2 regions of the Caloranaerobacter sp. TR13 genome follow, and region 2 is predicted to be linked to the other one. Evidence: riboswitches for the same ligand, from Rfam matches in the RefSeq annotation. Region 2 holds a riboswitch; the other holds the start of a gene.
What was found. Region 2 has a riboswitch for S-adenosylmethionine ahead of metK (methionine adenosyltransferase). Riboswitches for the same ligand answer to the same signal wherever they lie in the genome.

Region 1 (3,277 bases), on a different contig from region 2:
AGTACATTATTATCTTTTTTTGAAGATTGGCAGCCAATAAGAATAATACCACTTAATACAGAAATAATTAGTAATAGAATTAAAGATTTTTTCATATTTATTCCTCCTTATCTTTTTTTGCTAATACTCAATGCAATTTTATTGCCTATTGCTTGTACTCCCTGTACAAGTAAAATAATTATTATCACAGATGCAATCATTATACTAGTTTCAAAACGGTAAAGCCCATAACGTATTGCTAAATCTCCTAAACCACCTCCTCCAATAGCACCAGCCATAGCTGAATAGCCAATTAAATTTATGATTGTTAGAGTGATACCAAGTACTAACGAAGGCAAAGCTTCTGGAATAAGTACTTTAAAAATGATTTGTGGGATTGTAGCTCCCATTGCTAAAGCAGTTTCTATAACTCCACTATCGACTTCCTTAAAGGAACTTTCAATAACCCTTGCTACAAAAGGAGCAGCTGCAATTGCTAATGGTATTATACTGGCTGTAGTTCCTATAGATGTTCCTACAAGGATACGTGATAGAGGGAAAACTAGAATCATTAAAATAATAAATGGGAAAGAACGACATACATTTATAACAGTACCTAGTACTGAATTTAATACAGGCTTTTCCCAAATGCCATTCTTTTCTGTAACTACTAGTAAAATACCTAGAGGGAAACCTAGGATTAGAGCAAATATTGTTGAAGCTGCTACCATATATATGGTTTCCCATAAGGAGGGAAAAAGTAATCCTATCAAGTTATCCATTCCATACTACCTCCAATCCGATTTTCTCTTTTTTGAGCCATTTGATTGCATTTTCTACTTCTTCATTTTTCCCATAAATTTGTATAAGCAGGGTCCCTATATTTGTTGTTTGTAATTCATTTATATTAGCTGATAATATGTTTATATCTACTGAAAAAAGTTTAATCAATTGAGATATAATAGGTTTTTTCACAACTTCTCCTAAAAGTTTTAATCGTATAACCTTAGAGCCAGAGGTTTTAGGGAAATTGATTTCTTCTTTATTATGTTGAATGTGTGAAACAAAGTCTTTAGCAGTTCTAGTTTTAGGGTTTGTGAATATTGTTTCAACTGTATCTAGTTCGATTATCTTTCCGTTTTCAATAATTGCAACTCTATCACAAATATCACGAATTACTTCCATTTGGTGTGTTATAAGAACTATTGTCAGACCGAATTTACTTTGAATTTCTTTAAGAAGTTTCAAAATAGATTTTGTTGTTTTAGGGTCAAGAGCAGAAGTTGCCTCATCACACAATAAAATATCTGGTTGATTAGCAAGAGCACGAGCTATGGCAACTCTCTGTTTTTGTCCTCCACTTAGTTGGGAAGGATATGCATTCATTTTATCTGAGAGTTCAACTAAAGATAACAGATTTTCTACTCTTTCTTTAATTTGTTTCTTGTTGTAACCTGAAATTTCAAGTGGAAAAGCTATATTTTCAAAAACTGTTCTTGAGTTAAGTAGGTTAAAATGTTGAAAAATCATTCCAATACGTTTTCTTATTTCTCTAAGTTCATGTTTATTTAAAACCGTTATGTCTTTTTTGTTAATGAAAATACTACCACTAGTAGGTTTTTCAAGAAGATTAATACAGCGAATAAGAGTAGATTTTCCTGCTCCACTCAAACCCATGATTCCAAAAATTTCACCTTTTTTAATTTCTAAATTGATATCTTTTAATGCATGTACTTTTTCGTTTTTACTTTCATATATTTTGCTGAGATTTTGAATTACAATCAATTACTTCACTCCTTTATCGGTTTAATGTGATAAACTAAAACAGTTATAATAATACCCCTTCTGTGGATAGAAGGATATTAAAAAAACCTCTTTCGGATGAAAGAGGCATAAAAAACTTATTTCTCTCTCTCATCTCTCGGTATATCTTATACCGCAGGAATTGGCACCTTGTGTTTTGAAACACAGGTTGCCGGGCTTCATAGGGCCAGTCCCTCCACCTCTCTGGATAAGAGCGTATTATTTATTTTTATCACTATAGTTTAAGATTCTAAATCATTTCATAGAGTTTGTCAATACTTTTTTTATGGTAAAATAGTTTATTAAAAAGAGTAATGAAACAAAGTTGTTTAAATAGCTTTGTTTCAGCTATTTAAATAAAATATAATCTATGATATACTAGAACTAGTGTTCTATACTTATAAGAATCAGTTGGAGGATACAAAAGATGAAGGGTAAGACGCATGTTATGCTAGGGATTGCAGCAGGAATTACTACTATTTCAGATTATTCTTTAGAAAGGGGTATTATTTTTATTTTTTCAACGGTATTAGGGTCTTTATTACCTGATATAGACCATCCCAAGAGCAAGTTAAATCAAAAGCTTCTTTTTAAGAAAAATAGAATATTTAAAATTATATTTTATATAACTTTAAGTTTTGGTTGTATTTATTTCGGTATAAGTTTAAACAGTAGGCTTTTAAAAATTTTATCTATAACTTTAGCATTTACAGGAATATCTCATCATAGAGGATTTACTCATAGTTTACTAGGTCTTTTACTGTTTTCAATGGTTGTTAAAATTTTAGCAATGAGATATAATTTAATTGATGTGTATAAAGGTTTCGTTATAGGCTATATTAGCCATTTGATTGCCGATTTTCTTACTAAAGGCGGCATAGAATTATTTTATCCATGTAGTTTTAAAATTTCATCTCCTTTTAATGTAAAAAGTGGTGGTGAAGAAGAACTTATATTAAAGGGTTCGTGTTTTTATTCGATTTATGTTTTACTTAAGATTATAGGAGTTTAGAAAGAAGGAATAATTATGGGGATTGTAACTAAAATAGTTGAGCAAAAAAATAATAAAGAAAATGTTAATATATATATTGATCATGAATTTTTTGCTGGAGTCCATAAAGAAGTTATTTATAAATTTAGAATTGAAGAAGGAATTCAAGTAGATAAAGAAAAGTTAGAACTCTTAATATTTGATGAAAACCTTAGAAGAGCTAAGAACAGAGCTTTTAGTATATTGGCTAGAACAATGCAAAGCGAGATGTTACTTAGAGATAAGTTATCTAAAGAAGGTTATCAAGGTGAAATTATAGATAATGTAATAGAAATTTTAAAAGAATATAAAATGGTTAATGATGAAGAATATGCAAAAAATTATGTTAGAAATAAAATAAATAGCAATAAATACGGAAAAAAACGTATTATATTTGAATTAACAAAGAAAAAAATAAGTGAAGATATAATAAACAAAGTTATTTCAGAAATAGAAGATGAAAAA
Region 2 (11,729 bases):
AGGGACTCGAACCCCCGGCCCCATGGTCCCAAACCACGTGCGCTACCAAACTGCGCCACACCCCGTTAACTTGTCACGAATGTTATTTTAAAACATATTGAGTTAACTTGCAATACTGTTAACAACTAATTAATTAAAATTATATTAGAAATTCTAATTAATTCTTAGTTTTTCTTTATAATTCATAGGAAATTATAATAAAATCTTATAAGAATAAAATCTTCGATTTAAATAAATTATTAGAAATGTTTTGCTTTTATCTATGAACGTAAATTTTGTTTAAAACTATAGTCACATTATATAATATTATTCTGTAGCCCACTGTAATTACATTATATAACATTATTCTGTAGCCCACATTTAAATGTGGGCTACAGCTCAGCGAGTATAAATATACTCCTAATGAAAAGACAGATAACTAATGTAGAATCGAAAAAAATATTTCTATTTTCTTATTGATGCTATATAATTTATATAGTTGGGTGCTGGGTACTAGGTACTGGGTGCTGGATTGAGGGAACAGGGGACAGGGGACAGGGGACAGGGAATAGGGAATAATGTAGAAAAAAACAGTTGTCTTTCGGTGCTCGCAGTTCGTCGTTCGAAATACAAACGGCGAACTACAAATGAGAGTTCGAAAAACAAGAAACTAAAAGCGAATAGTGAACGATGAATAACGAATAATGAACGGGGTGATGTATATGTTAGTGCAAACTTTAAAAGTTTTGAAGGATGAACTTATTGTAATGCTTGTTGCTGCTGCGCCTATTTTTGAATTAAGAGGAGCTATACCACTCGGAATAGCAATGGGATTTACCCCTTTACATAGTACAGTATTAAGTATTATAGGTAATTTAATACCTGTACCTTTTTTGCTTAAGTTATTAAATCCTTTATTCGATTATTTTGGAAGGACAAAGATGTTTGGTAAAATTGTTAACTGGATTAAGCAAAGGACTTTAAAAAGAAGTAAAAAAGTTGAGAAATACAGTGTCTTAGGATTATTTCTTTTAGTAGCAATACCATTACCATCTACTGGTGCTTGGACTGGATGTGTAGCAGCAACTTTATTTAATATAGATTTCAAATATTCTTTTCCAGCAATTGTGGCAGGTGTATTTACAGCTGGATTAATAGTTTTTATTTTAAGTAGTCAAGTTATTAGCTTCTTGTAGATAATTGGGGACTAGGTGCTAGATATAAAAAAGAAGACAGGGAACAGAGGACAGGGGACGGGGAACAGGGGATAGAAATAAGGGAACAGAGAATAGGGGACAGGGATAAAAAATTCAAAATAGAAAATGTAAAATTAGATTATAGTCGATGGTCAGTAGTTGATAGACTAAAAACTGTTGACCAAAAAATGAATATAGAAAGACCAATAATAGAATTTGTAGCAGAGAATTAATTCTCTGCTACTTATGAATAGTTAACATCAAATGACGAATTTTGAATATAAATGACAAAAAAATTGTTGACTTAGTTTGTAAGCTATGATATTATACTTTGAGGACAATTTAATAAAAATCTTGATACCTTATCAAGAGTGGTGGAGGGAATGGGCCCTGTGAAACCCGGCAACCGGTAATTAAAGTTACACGGTGCTAAGTCCCACAGAATGTAGATTCTGAAAGATGAGGTTATATCAGAAAATTACCTCTTCCTTTTGGAAGGGGATTTTTTTATATGAACATAAAAAACTAACAATTGCTAATAATAACCATATAAACTCTATCTATACTTAATGTTGAATTTAATATTTAACATTTAAAATTTAAAATTAAAAATTCATTTAGCATGGGAGGTATGAAGATGAGAAAATGGTTATTTACTTCAGAATCAGTTACTGAAGGACATCCTGATAAAATCTGTGACCAAATTTCAGATGCAGTGCTTGACGCTATATTAAAATCTGACCCAGAAGCAAGAGTAGCATGTGAAACATCAGTTACTACAGGTTTAGTTTTAGTATCAGGAGAGATTACAACTAAGTGTTACGTAGATATACCAAAAATCGTAAGAAAGACTATAGAAGATATTGGCTATACTAGAGCTAAGTATGGTTTTGACTGCGATACTTGTGCAGTTTTAACTTCTATTGATGAGCAGTCTCCTGATATTGCTATGGGAGTTAATGAAGCATTAGAACACAGAGAAGAAACAAATGATGAACTTGACTTAATTGGTGCTGGAGACCAAGGTATAATGTTTGGTTTTGCTTGCAATGAAACACCAGAACTTATGCCACTTCCAATATCATTAGCACACAAATTAGCAAGAAGATTATCAGAAGTTAGAAAGAATGGTACTTTAGATTACTTAAGACCAGATGGTAAAACTCAAGTTACAGTTGAATATCATGATGATAAACCTGTAAGAATAGATGCAATAGTTATTTCTACTCAACACAGCCCAGAGATAGATTTAAAAACTATTGAAAGAGATTTAAGGGAACATGTAATAAGAAAAGTTATACCAAGTAAATACTTAGATAGTGAGACAAAATACTATATCAACCCAACTGGTAGATTCGTAATAGGTGGACCTCAAGGAGATGCTGGTTTAACAGGAAGAAAGATTATTGTTGATACTTATGGTGGATATGCTCGTCATGGTGGTGGAGCATTCTCAGGAAAGGATCCTACTAAAGTTGATAGATCAGCTGCATATGCTGCGAGATATGTTGCAAAAAATATAGTTGCTGCTGGATTAGCAGATAAATGTGAAGTTCAACTTGCATATGCTATAGGTGTTGCTCATCCAGTTTCAATACTTGTAGATACATTTGGAACAGGTAAGATAGAAGAAAGCAAAATTGAAGAATTAGTTAAGAAACATTTTGACTTAAGACCTGCAGCTATTATAAGAGATTTAGACTTAAGAAGACCGATTTATAGACAAGTAGCTGCATACGGACATTTTGGAAGAACAGATCTAGATTTACCATGGGAGAAGACAGACAAGGCTGATATATTAAGAAAAGAAGGTTTAGGTGAATAATATTTTAAATATCCTTGACATATAACCTTGTTCATAGTAAAATGATTGAAAGACAAAGTATCTTTAACCTAGTCCAGAGAGGCTAGGAAGGTATGAAATAGTGATGTTTGTGTATATATAGCATGACTTTAATTTGTTGTGCCTATATGAATATAAATGTGCTTATAACCTTCCTCGTCTCGATGAGGAAGGTTTTTTGTTACCTTTAATATAGTCCAGTGAGGCTAAAAAGGAGGAGATAAAATGTTAAAAGGAAGACATTTAATTGAACCAAACGATTTTACTATTAATGAGCTAGATGAAATATTTGCTCTAGCAGAAGACATAATTAAAAAACCAGATGCTTATTCAGACATTTGTAGAGGGAAGTTATTAGCAACACTTTTCTATGAACCTTCTACAAGAACTAAATTCAGCTTTGAAGCAGCGATGCTGAGATTAGGTGGAAATGTAATCGGCTTTTCAGAGGCAAAATCAACTTCGGTATCAAAGGGAGAAAGTATTGCAGATACTATTAGAACTATCGGATGTTATGCAGATATAGCTGTAATGAGACATCCTAAAGAAGGTGCTCCAAAACTTGCTTCAAAATATTCAAACATTCCAGTCATAAATGCAGGTGATGGAGGACATCAGCATCCAACCCAAACTCTTACCGATCTTCTTACTATTAAACATCTCAAAAAAAGCATTTCTAATCATACAATAGGACTTTGTGGCGATTTAAAATTCGGTAGGACAGTGCATTCTCTTGTAAAAGCATTATCCAGATACGAAAATATAAAGTTTATTTTTATATCCCCACCTGAATTACAAATTCCCCAATATATCAAGGACGAATTAAAAGGGCATGAATATTATGAAACTTCTAATCTAGAAGATGTGATAGGTAAATTAGATATATTGTATATGACTAGAGTTCAGCGAGAAAGATTTATCAGCGAAGAAGAATATTTAAGACTAAAGGATAGTTACATTCTTACATTAGAAAAATTAAAAAGTGCAAAAAAGGATATGATAATAATGCATCCGCTTCCAAGAGTGAACGAAATAGCTATGGAAGTAGATAATGACGTAAGAGCTGTATATTTCAAGCAGGCTAAGTTTGGAATGTTCGTGAGAATGGCACTACTTATAAAATTATTGGGGGTTGAGATGTATGCTTAATATAGATGCGATAAAAAAAGGTATAGTAATAGACCATATAAAAGCTGGATGTGGATATAAGATATTTAAAGAATTAGGGCTTCACAAAGCAGATTATACAGTAGCTTTAATTAAAAACGTATCATCTAACAAACTTGGGAAGAAGGATTTAATAAAGATAGAAAATGAAATAGATTTAGATTTAACAATTTTAGGATTAATAGATCCAGATATAACAATAAACATAATAGAAGATGAGAAGATAAAAGAGAAAATAAAATTAAGTTTACCAAAGACAGTAAAGGGAATACTAAAATGTAAGAATCCTAGATGTGTAACAACTATTGAAAAAATCGAAGATGTTGAGTTTACTTTGGTAGATGAAAATACAAAAGAATATAAGTGTGAATACTGCGATGCTAAAACTTCTCTGTAGGTGATAAAAATGAATATTCTTATCAACAATGTAAAGATAGTTGATGCAAAAAGAGCTTTCCATGGTTCTATATTAATAGAGAACGGGTTTATTAAAAGGATGTTTAAGGCAGATGAAGATGTAAATATATCAAATGACACTGAAATAATAGAGGGTAAAGGTCTTGTACTTTTACCCTCATTTGTAGACATGCACTGCCACCTAAGAGATCCAGGTTATCTATATAAGGAAGATTTAGAAAGTGGTCAGAAAGCGGCGTTAAAGGGTGGATATACTACACTTTGCACTATGGCAAATACAAAACCTGTTTGTGATAATACTTTAGTCTTAGAGTATATACTCGATAAGAGCAAAAAATTAGATTTATGCGATATTATACAGGTTTCTGCTTTAACTAGAAATCTAGAAGGAAAAGAATTCGTTAACTTTGAAGAGATGTTAAGACATACAAGATTGTTTTCGGATGATGGAAATACTATTTTTAACGAAGAAGTAATGAAAAAGGCTTTAATACTTTCAAATAAGCTAAATTTTAGAGTACTAACTCACTGTCAGCCAGAATTTGAGATTGTAAAAAGAGATTTAGGTCTTTTAAAAGAAGTAGGAGGCAATCTTCATATATGCCATATAAGTCTTGAAAAGACCTTAGGCTTAATTAAAGAATTTAAGGATACAAATCTCAAATTTACCTGCGAGGTAACACCACATCATATATTTGGATACGAAGTAGATTATAGAGTAAATCCTAGTTTTAGAAAAAAAGAAGATGTAAAAAGCTTAATAGAAGGTATAAAACAGGGGTATATTGATGTCATTGCTACAGACCATGCACCGCATAGTCTGGAGGATAAACAAAATGGAGCTCCTGGAATTTCTTTAATAGAAGTGGCGTTTTCTATGGTGTATAAGGTGTTTCATGAAAATGGTATTTCACTAAACAAACTATCTGAGCTTATGTCTTACAATCCTGCTAGAATATTAAACCTAAACTGTGGACTTATAGAGGAAGGTTATGAGGCTAATTTAGTGTTAGTAGATTTAGATGAAGAATATCAAATAGATACAGATAATTTTATATCTAAGGGTAAAAACAATCCATTTAATGGAGAAAAAGTTTTAGGGAAGGTGAAGATGACTTTTAAGAGAGGGAGCGTTAAGTATGATAATAGATAAATTATATGAAGAGGTTTTGAAAAATGGGCCGGTTTGTGTTGGATTAGATACTAGAATTGAATATTTGCCTGAATATTTGTTAAGCAGTACTAAAACACTTGAAGAAAAAATATTTGAATTTAATAGAAAGATAATAGATGCTACCTATGATTTAGTGGCATGCTATAAGGTGCAGATTGCATGCTATGAGACTTTTGGTATAGAAGGGTTAAAGGCATACAGTAGGACACTTAAATATATAAGAGAAAAGGGAAAAGTAGTAATAGCGGATATTAAGAGGGGAGATATACTATCTACTGCCCAAATGTATGCAAAAGCACATTTTGAAGGGGATTTTGAAGCTGATTTCATTACAGTGAACCCATATATGGGGTTAGATGCAATAAGTCCATATTTTAAGTACCTTAGTACAGGTGAAAAAGGACTTTTTGTACTGATAAGGACTTCTAATAAAAGCTCGAAGGATTTTCAAGAGCTAGAGGTAAACGCTAAACCTCTTTACTTGAAGGTAGCTGAAAATGTGCAGAAATGGGGAGAAAATTTTATTGGAAAGAGCGGTTTTAGTTTGATAGGTGGAGTTGTAGGACTTACCTTTCCTAAAGAGTTTTTAGAGATAAAAAAGTTAAGCGGCAATATGTTTTTCTTAATACCTGGTTATGGAGCGCAGGGAGGTACTGGAGAAGATTTAAAAGAGATTTTTAGAGAAAAGATGTGCGGAGTAGTAAATTCATCAAGGGGGATAATTAAAGCTCATAAAGGCATTGATGAAGGGAAGAGCTTCAATGAATTTGCCAGAAAACAGGTTATAAAGATGAAGGAGGATATTTTAAGTTGGCAAGAGTAATTTCGAATGAGCGTATTCGGCAGGACATATTCGTTCTAAGGGTAGAAGGAAAGTTTGAAGGTAAAATGAGCCAGTTCTACATGGTAAGAGCATGGGGCAAATTTCCTGTACTTTCGAGACCTTTAAGTATTCATGATATAGGTGAAGATTATATTGAGTTTCTATATAGAGTGCAAGGACAGGGGACTAATATTTTGAGTAAGTTAAAACCATCAGATGAAATAAGCTTAGAAGGTCCTTATGGCAACGGGTTTCCTTTAGTTAAAGGTAAAATAGCACTGGTTGGTGGTGGAATAGGTATAGCTCCATTATATTTGACAGCAAAAAAGTTAAGTGAAAATAAAGGTGTAGACTTGCTTGATATATACATGGGTTTTAGAAACGAGGCTATCTTAAAGGAAAAGTACGAGAAATTCGCAGACAATATCTATATTAATGTGGATGGATTTATAACTGATGAAATAGATATTAAAAAATATGACTATATATTTACTTGCGGACCTGAAATTATGATGAAAAAGATTGTTGATACGGCGAAAGAGTATCATACTAAAGTGTATGTTTCAATCGAAAAGAGAATGGCATGTGGAGTTGGAGCGTGTTTAGTATGTACTTGTAAGACTAAATCAGGGAATAAGAGAACTTGTAAGGACGGGCCTGTTTTTCTTGGAGAGGATGTGGTATTTGATGTGTAATCTTAAAGTTAAATTTAAAGAGGTTGAATTTAAAAATCCTATAATAATGGCTTCTGGAACTTTTGGTTTTGGTAGGGAATATGGTGAAATTTATGATATAGAAAAGTTAGGCGGAATATGTACTAAAGGATTGACTTTAAACAAAAGGGAAGGGAATGACGGAATAAGAATTTGGGAGACTCCTTCAGGAATCATGAATAGCGTTGGGCTTCAAAACCCTGGAGTGATGGGATTTATTGAAAGTGAACTAGATTTTTTGAGAAAACTAGATTTAGTTACTATAGTGAATATTGGTGGTAAATCGTTAGATGAATATATTGAAGCTGTTTCAATAATTTCTAAGGAAGATGTGGATATGATTGAACTGAACATATCATGTCCAAACGTTAAGGAAGGTGGAATGGCTTTTGGAATAAAAGAAGAAAGCGCAAGAAAGACTGTAAGAGAGATTAGAAAAGTTACTAGATTACCTTTAATAGTAAAGCTCTCTCCAAATGCAGAGGATATTGTAAGAATAGCTAAAGTATGTGAAGAAGAAGGAGCAGATGGAATATCGCTTGTTAATACATTTAAGGCAATGGCTATAGATATAAGAAAAAGAAAGCCGGTGTTTAAAAATGTTTATGCTGGACTTTCAGGGCCTGCAATAAAACCTATAGCTTTAAGGATGGTACATGAGGTCTGTAAAAACGTATCGATACCTGTTATGGGGATGGGGGGAATTACAGACTGGAAAGATGCGATTGAGTTTATTATGGCTGGTGCTACTTGCATACAAATTGGAACGGCAAATTTCATGAATCCAAAAGTAGGTATAGAAATACTTGAAGGAATCGAGAGATTTATGAAAGAAGAAGGAATAAAGTCTATAGAGGAGATTAGGGGAATTATTTAGGTACTAGGTACTGGAATTAGAGAACAGGGAATAGAGAACAGGGGGCAGGGAACTGTCGCCTGTACCTTGGTAACTGTACCCTAGTAGTGGAGAATTAATTCTCCGCTACTATTCTGGAAACTGACAACTTTATTCATCCTGTTCTCTGTTCTCTGGCAACTGGTAACTGATAAAAATGGGAGGCTTGCGTATGGAAGAGAAAAAAATAATTGAGATTTTAAAAGAGTGTGATGCGTTATTAGAAGGACATTTCTTATTATCATCAGGTAAACATAGTGATAAATATGTTCAATGTGCCAAAGTTTTAAGATATCCAAACTTTGCTGAAAAGGTTTTGAAGGTGGTAGTAGATAAAGTGAAGAATTTGGAGATAGATAAAGTTGTAGGGCCTGCAATGGGTGGGGTAATAGTTTCATACGAAATAGGCAGACAGTTAGGTAAAGAAGCAATTTTTACAGAAAGAAAAGATGGTGTAATGCAGCTAAGAAGAGGTTTTGAGATAAATAAAGGAGATAAAATATTAATAACAGAAGATGTTGTAACTACCGGAAAGTCTAGCTTGGAAGTAAAAGATATAATTGAAGAATTTGGTGGAGAAGTTATTGGAATAGCTTGTATAGTAGATAGGAGAGAGAATAATATAGATTTAGGACTGCCTATTTTTAGTGCAGTAAAATTAGATATAAAAACTTATGATAAAAAGGAATGTCCTCTTTGCATGAAGGACTTACCTATTGAAAAACCGGGAAGCAGAGAAAAAGTAACATTATAAGCTTAAATTCATATCATAATAATATACCCCATAAAAAGAGGGTGATTATTATGATAATGTTTATAATTACTATAATAGTATACGTATTTTTTGTTTATGGAGTGGTTGTATTTATAAAGAACTTATATGTAGACTATGTTTGTAGATATGTGGATAAAAGAAATACAACTATCAAGGTGCTTGTGGAGAATGAAGCTGATGTAGGATACTTATTAGATACTCTAAAGGACGATTTTGACCGTATTATATTTGTTTTAAAAGAAGAAAACGATGAAATAATAAAAGCAATTGAAGCAATTTCAAAAGACTATAATGTGGATTATGAAGTACTTGTTAATATTGAGAATATAGAGGAAGTCACAGATTGACTTTCTCTTTTTCTTTTTTGCCTTGCCTTTTGTCACCTGTTCCCTGTTCTCTATCGTCTATTTTTAGTTCAACTCGTTCAATGAAAATGAACTAGTCATAAATTTTAAAATTAGCAGCATCAAGATACTATATATTTGCCGGTAAGAAAGATGGGGCGCCCCTCTAAATTGGAGGGAGCTTATGTATAATGAAATAAATAATTTGCTTGATGCTGCTCAAAAAGGAGATATAGCAGCGAAGGAAATACTACTATTTAAACTAAAGCCAATAGTATTATCCTCTATTAAAAGGTATTTTAACAAGGCAGATTTATATGATGATTTAATTCAAGAGGGATACGAAATAATCTTAAGAGCTTTAAAAGATTACGATAAGGATAAAGGAGTACATTTTTTAGGGTATGTAAAGGCGATGCTTAAGTTCCATTATTTAAATAATAGCAGGAAGAATAAAGAATATATTTCATTAAATCAAATGATAAGTTCAAAAGATGATAGTTTAGAACTTATTGACTTAATTGCTGATGAAAACTTATTGCAAGATGAAGTTATTATAAAAAATGAAGAAACATTAAACTTATTAAAAGCTTTAGATAAGCTTACTAAAAGACAAAAAGAGGTAATTACTATGTATTATATTCAAGATGTTTCTTTAAAGGAGATAAGTAAGAGACTTAATATAAGCTATAGGACTGCTGTAAATATCAAAACCTCTGCGATAAAGAAATTAAGAAAATTCATAGTAAATTTTTAGCCTTTCTTCTATATAAGGAGTAGAAGGGAGGTGAGAGGATGGCAGTGAACGCAGTAACTAAGGATTCAAAAATTAAACTAAATTTAGATGGTGGAATAGACCAGAATGGTAAGCAGATAGTAAAATCTAAAACTTATTCTAAGGTTAAAGGTGCTGCAACAAATGAAGATGTTTACTCAGTAGCAATAGCTTTAACAGGTTTACAGAAGTTGCCTGTAGTGTCTATAAGGAGAATTGATGAAGTTGAGTTAGTAGAAAGTATCTAGGGGATTTAATTTATTCTAACAAGAAGGAGGTGTGGTGATGGCGAATAGTAGATTAGAGATGATTTTTAAAAATCAGTTAGATAAGAGGACAACTATTTCTATTGATAATCCAAGAGATGATTTAACAGATATGGAAGTATCTACTGCTATGAATGAGATAATACTTAAAAATATTTTTAATTCTTCAGGTGGAGACCTTGTAGCTATAGCAGGCGCTAGAATAGTTACTACAAACGTTCAAGAGTTAAATATAGCTTAGATGACATGACACAGGGGGACGGTTCTCCACACAGGGGGACGGTTCTCCTGTGTCATTTCTAGTTACCAGTTCTCTGCTACCTATTCCCTGTCCCCTGTTCTCTGTCTTCTGTCCCTTAATCCAAGTACCCAGTATCCAGTATCAAGTACCCAGTACCTAGTACTTATTTCAAAGGAGGTGTAATATGGAAGATTTGTATGCTCAAATTGCTAATCTTGGTTTTCCAATAGCAGTTTCCATATATCTATTAGTTAGAATAGAGGGTAAACTAGATAGATTAACCGAGAGCATAAATGAGCTTGCAAAAGCTATAATTTCAATTAAATGACACAAAGAGACGGTTCTGTTGTTTTCTTTTGGACACACTAGAACCGTTCCTCTGTGTCATTCGCCACTTACTATATCTGCACTAAAACCTATGGTAGTACTGCATGTATTACTAACTATTCTTCTTATTGAAAAGTGAAGAGTATCTTTAGAATTCCTCCCGTTATATTCACTAGCGACTTCACCTCTATCAATATATCCATCATATTGACTAGTAACCGAACCAAAATAATGAATATGAGGAGTAAGATCAAAATAGTTTATTGTAACACCATCAAAGAACACAAAACAATTACTAATTTAAAGACTTCACAAGCTCTAATATTATCTTATCATTTACTACCGGAGAATAAATAGCAGTTGGTAATATTGTAAACTTGTTTTTATTATTTATCTCATAGTACAAAAATGGTCGTAAAGAAATAAATTTAGGATTATTATCATTAACTCCACTAACAAATTCAAACTGAAATACCTTTGTTTCTCCTGGTTCTACATATGGTTCTTCATCTAAGTATTCTGTCATATTGAAATCTTTACCTATCTTTGTTATCGTTTTAACCGGTATTTTTAACTGAAAATCTAGATTTTTAATATATATTTTCTCTTGAGTATTATTTAATATCTCTACTCTATACCAATCAAAATATCCGCTAATAAAAGTTTTCTTACCTAAATCCAAGTCTTTAGGCTTAAATCCTTTTTTTATATCAATAACCCATTTCCCTATGTCATATATTTTTTGCTGGTTATTAGAGTCTATCATCCTTAACTTGTTAATAATATATCTCCCT

Region 1: it holds a riboswitch for S-adenosylmethionine, as region 2 does, so the genes downstream of both, TR13x_RS06355 (methionine ABC transporter ATP-binding protein) here and metK (methionine adenosyltransferase) in region 2, are expected to answer to the same signal.

What each region holds. Positions count from the first base shown of each region.
Region 1 is NZ_JXLL01000006.1:50,088-53,364, reverse strand. It holds gene TR13x_RS06365 (MetQ/NlpA family ABC transporter substrate-binding protein) at 1-95, opposite strand, end outside; gene TR13x_RS06360 (methionine ABC transporter permease) at 108-761, opposite strand; gene TR13x_RS06355 (methionine ABC transporter ATP-binding protein) at 754-1,764, opposite strand; SAM riboswitch class I at 1,891-1,997, opposite strand; gene TR13x_RS06350 (metal-dependent hydrolase) at 2,210-2,794, shown strand; gene TR13x_RS06345 (regulatory protein RecX) at 2,810-3,277, shown strand, end outside.
Region 2 is NZ_JXLL01000024.1:1,935-13,663, reverse strand. It holds tRNA gene TR13x_RS10330 (tRNA-Pro) at 1-65, opposite strand, end outside; gene TR13x_RS10325 (small multi-drug export protein) at 702-1,175, shown strand; SAM riboswitch class I at 1,535-1,641, shown strand; gene metK (methionine adenosyltransferase) at 1,813-3,000, shown strand; gene pyrB (aspartate carbamoyltransferase) at 3,244-4,167, shown strand; gene TR13x_RS10310 (aspartate carbamoyltransferase regulatory subunit) at 4,160-4,582, shown strand; gene TR13x_RS10305 (dihydroorotase) at 4,592-5,755, shown strand; gene pyrF (orotidine-5'-phosphate decarboxylase) at 5,742-6,599, shown strand; gene TR13x_RS10295 (dihydroorotate dehydrogenase electron transfer subunit) at 6,587-7,294, shown strand; gene TR13x_RS10290 (dihydroorotate dehydrogenase) at 7,287-8,189, shown strand; gene pyrE (orotate phosphoribosyltransferase) at 8,380-8,961, shown strand; gene TR13x_RS10280 (hypothetical protein) at 9,012-9,329, shown strand; gene TR13x_RS10275 (RNA polymerase sigma factor) at 9,511-10,083, shown strand; gene TR13x_RS10270 (DUF1659 domain-containing protein) at 10,122-10,349, shown strand; gene TR13x_RS10265 (DUF2922 domain-containing protein) at 10,387-10,608, shown strand; gene TR13x_RS10985 (YvrJ family protein) at 10,793-10,936, shown strand; gene TR13x_RS10260 (hypothetical protein) at 10,993-11,220, opposite strand; gene TR13x_RS10255 (hypothetical protein) at 11,231-11,729, opposite strand, start outside.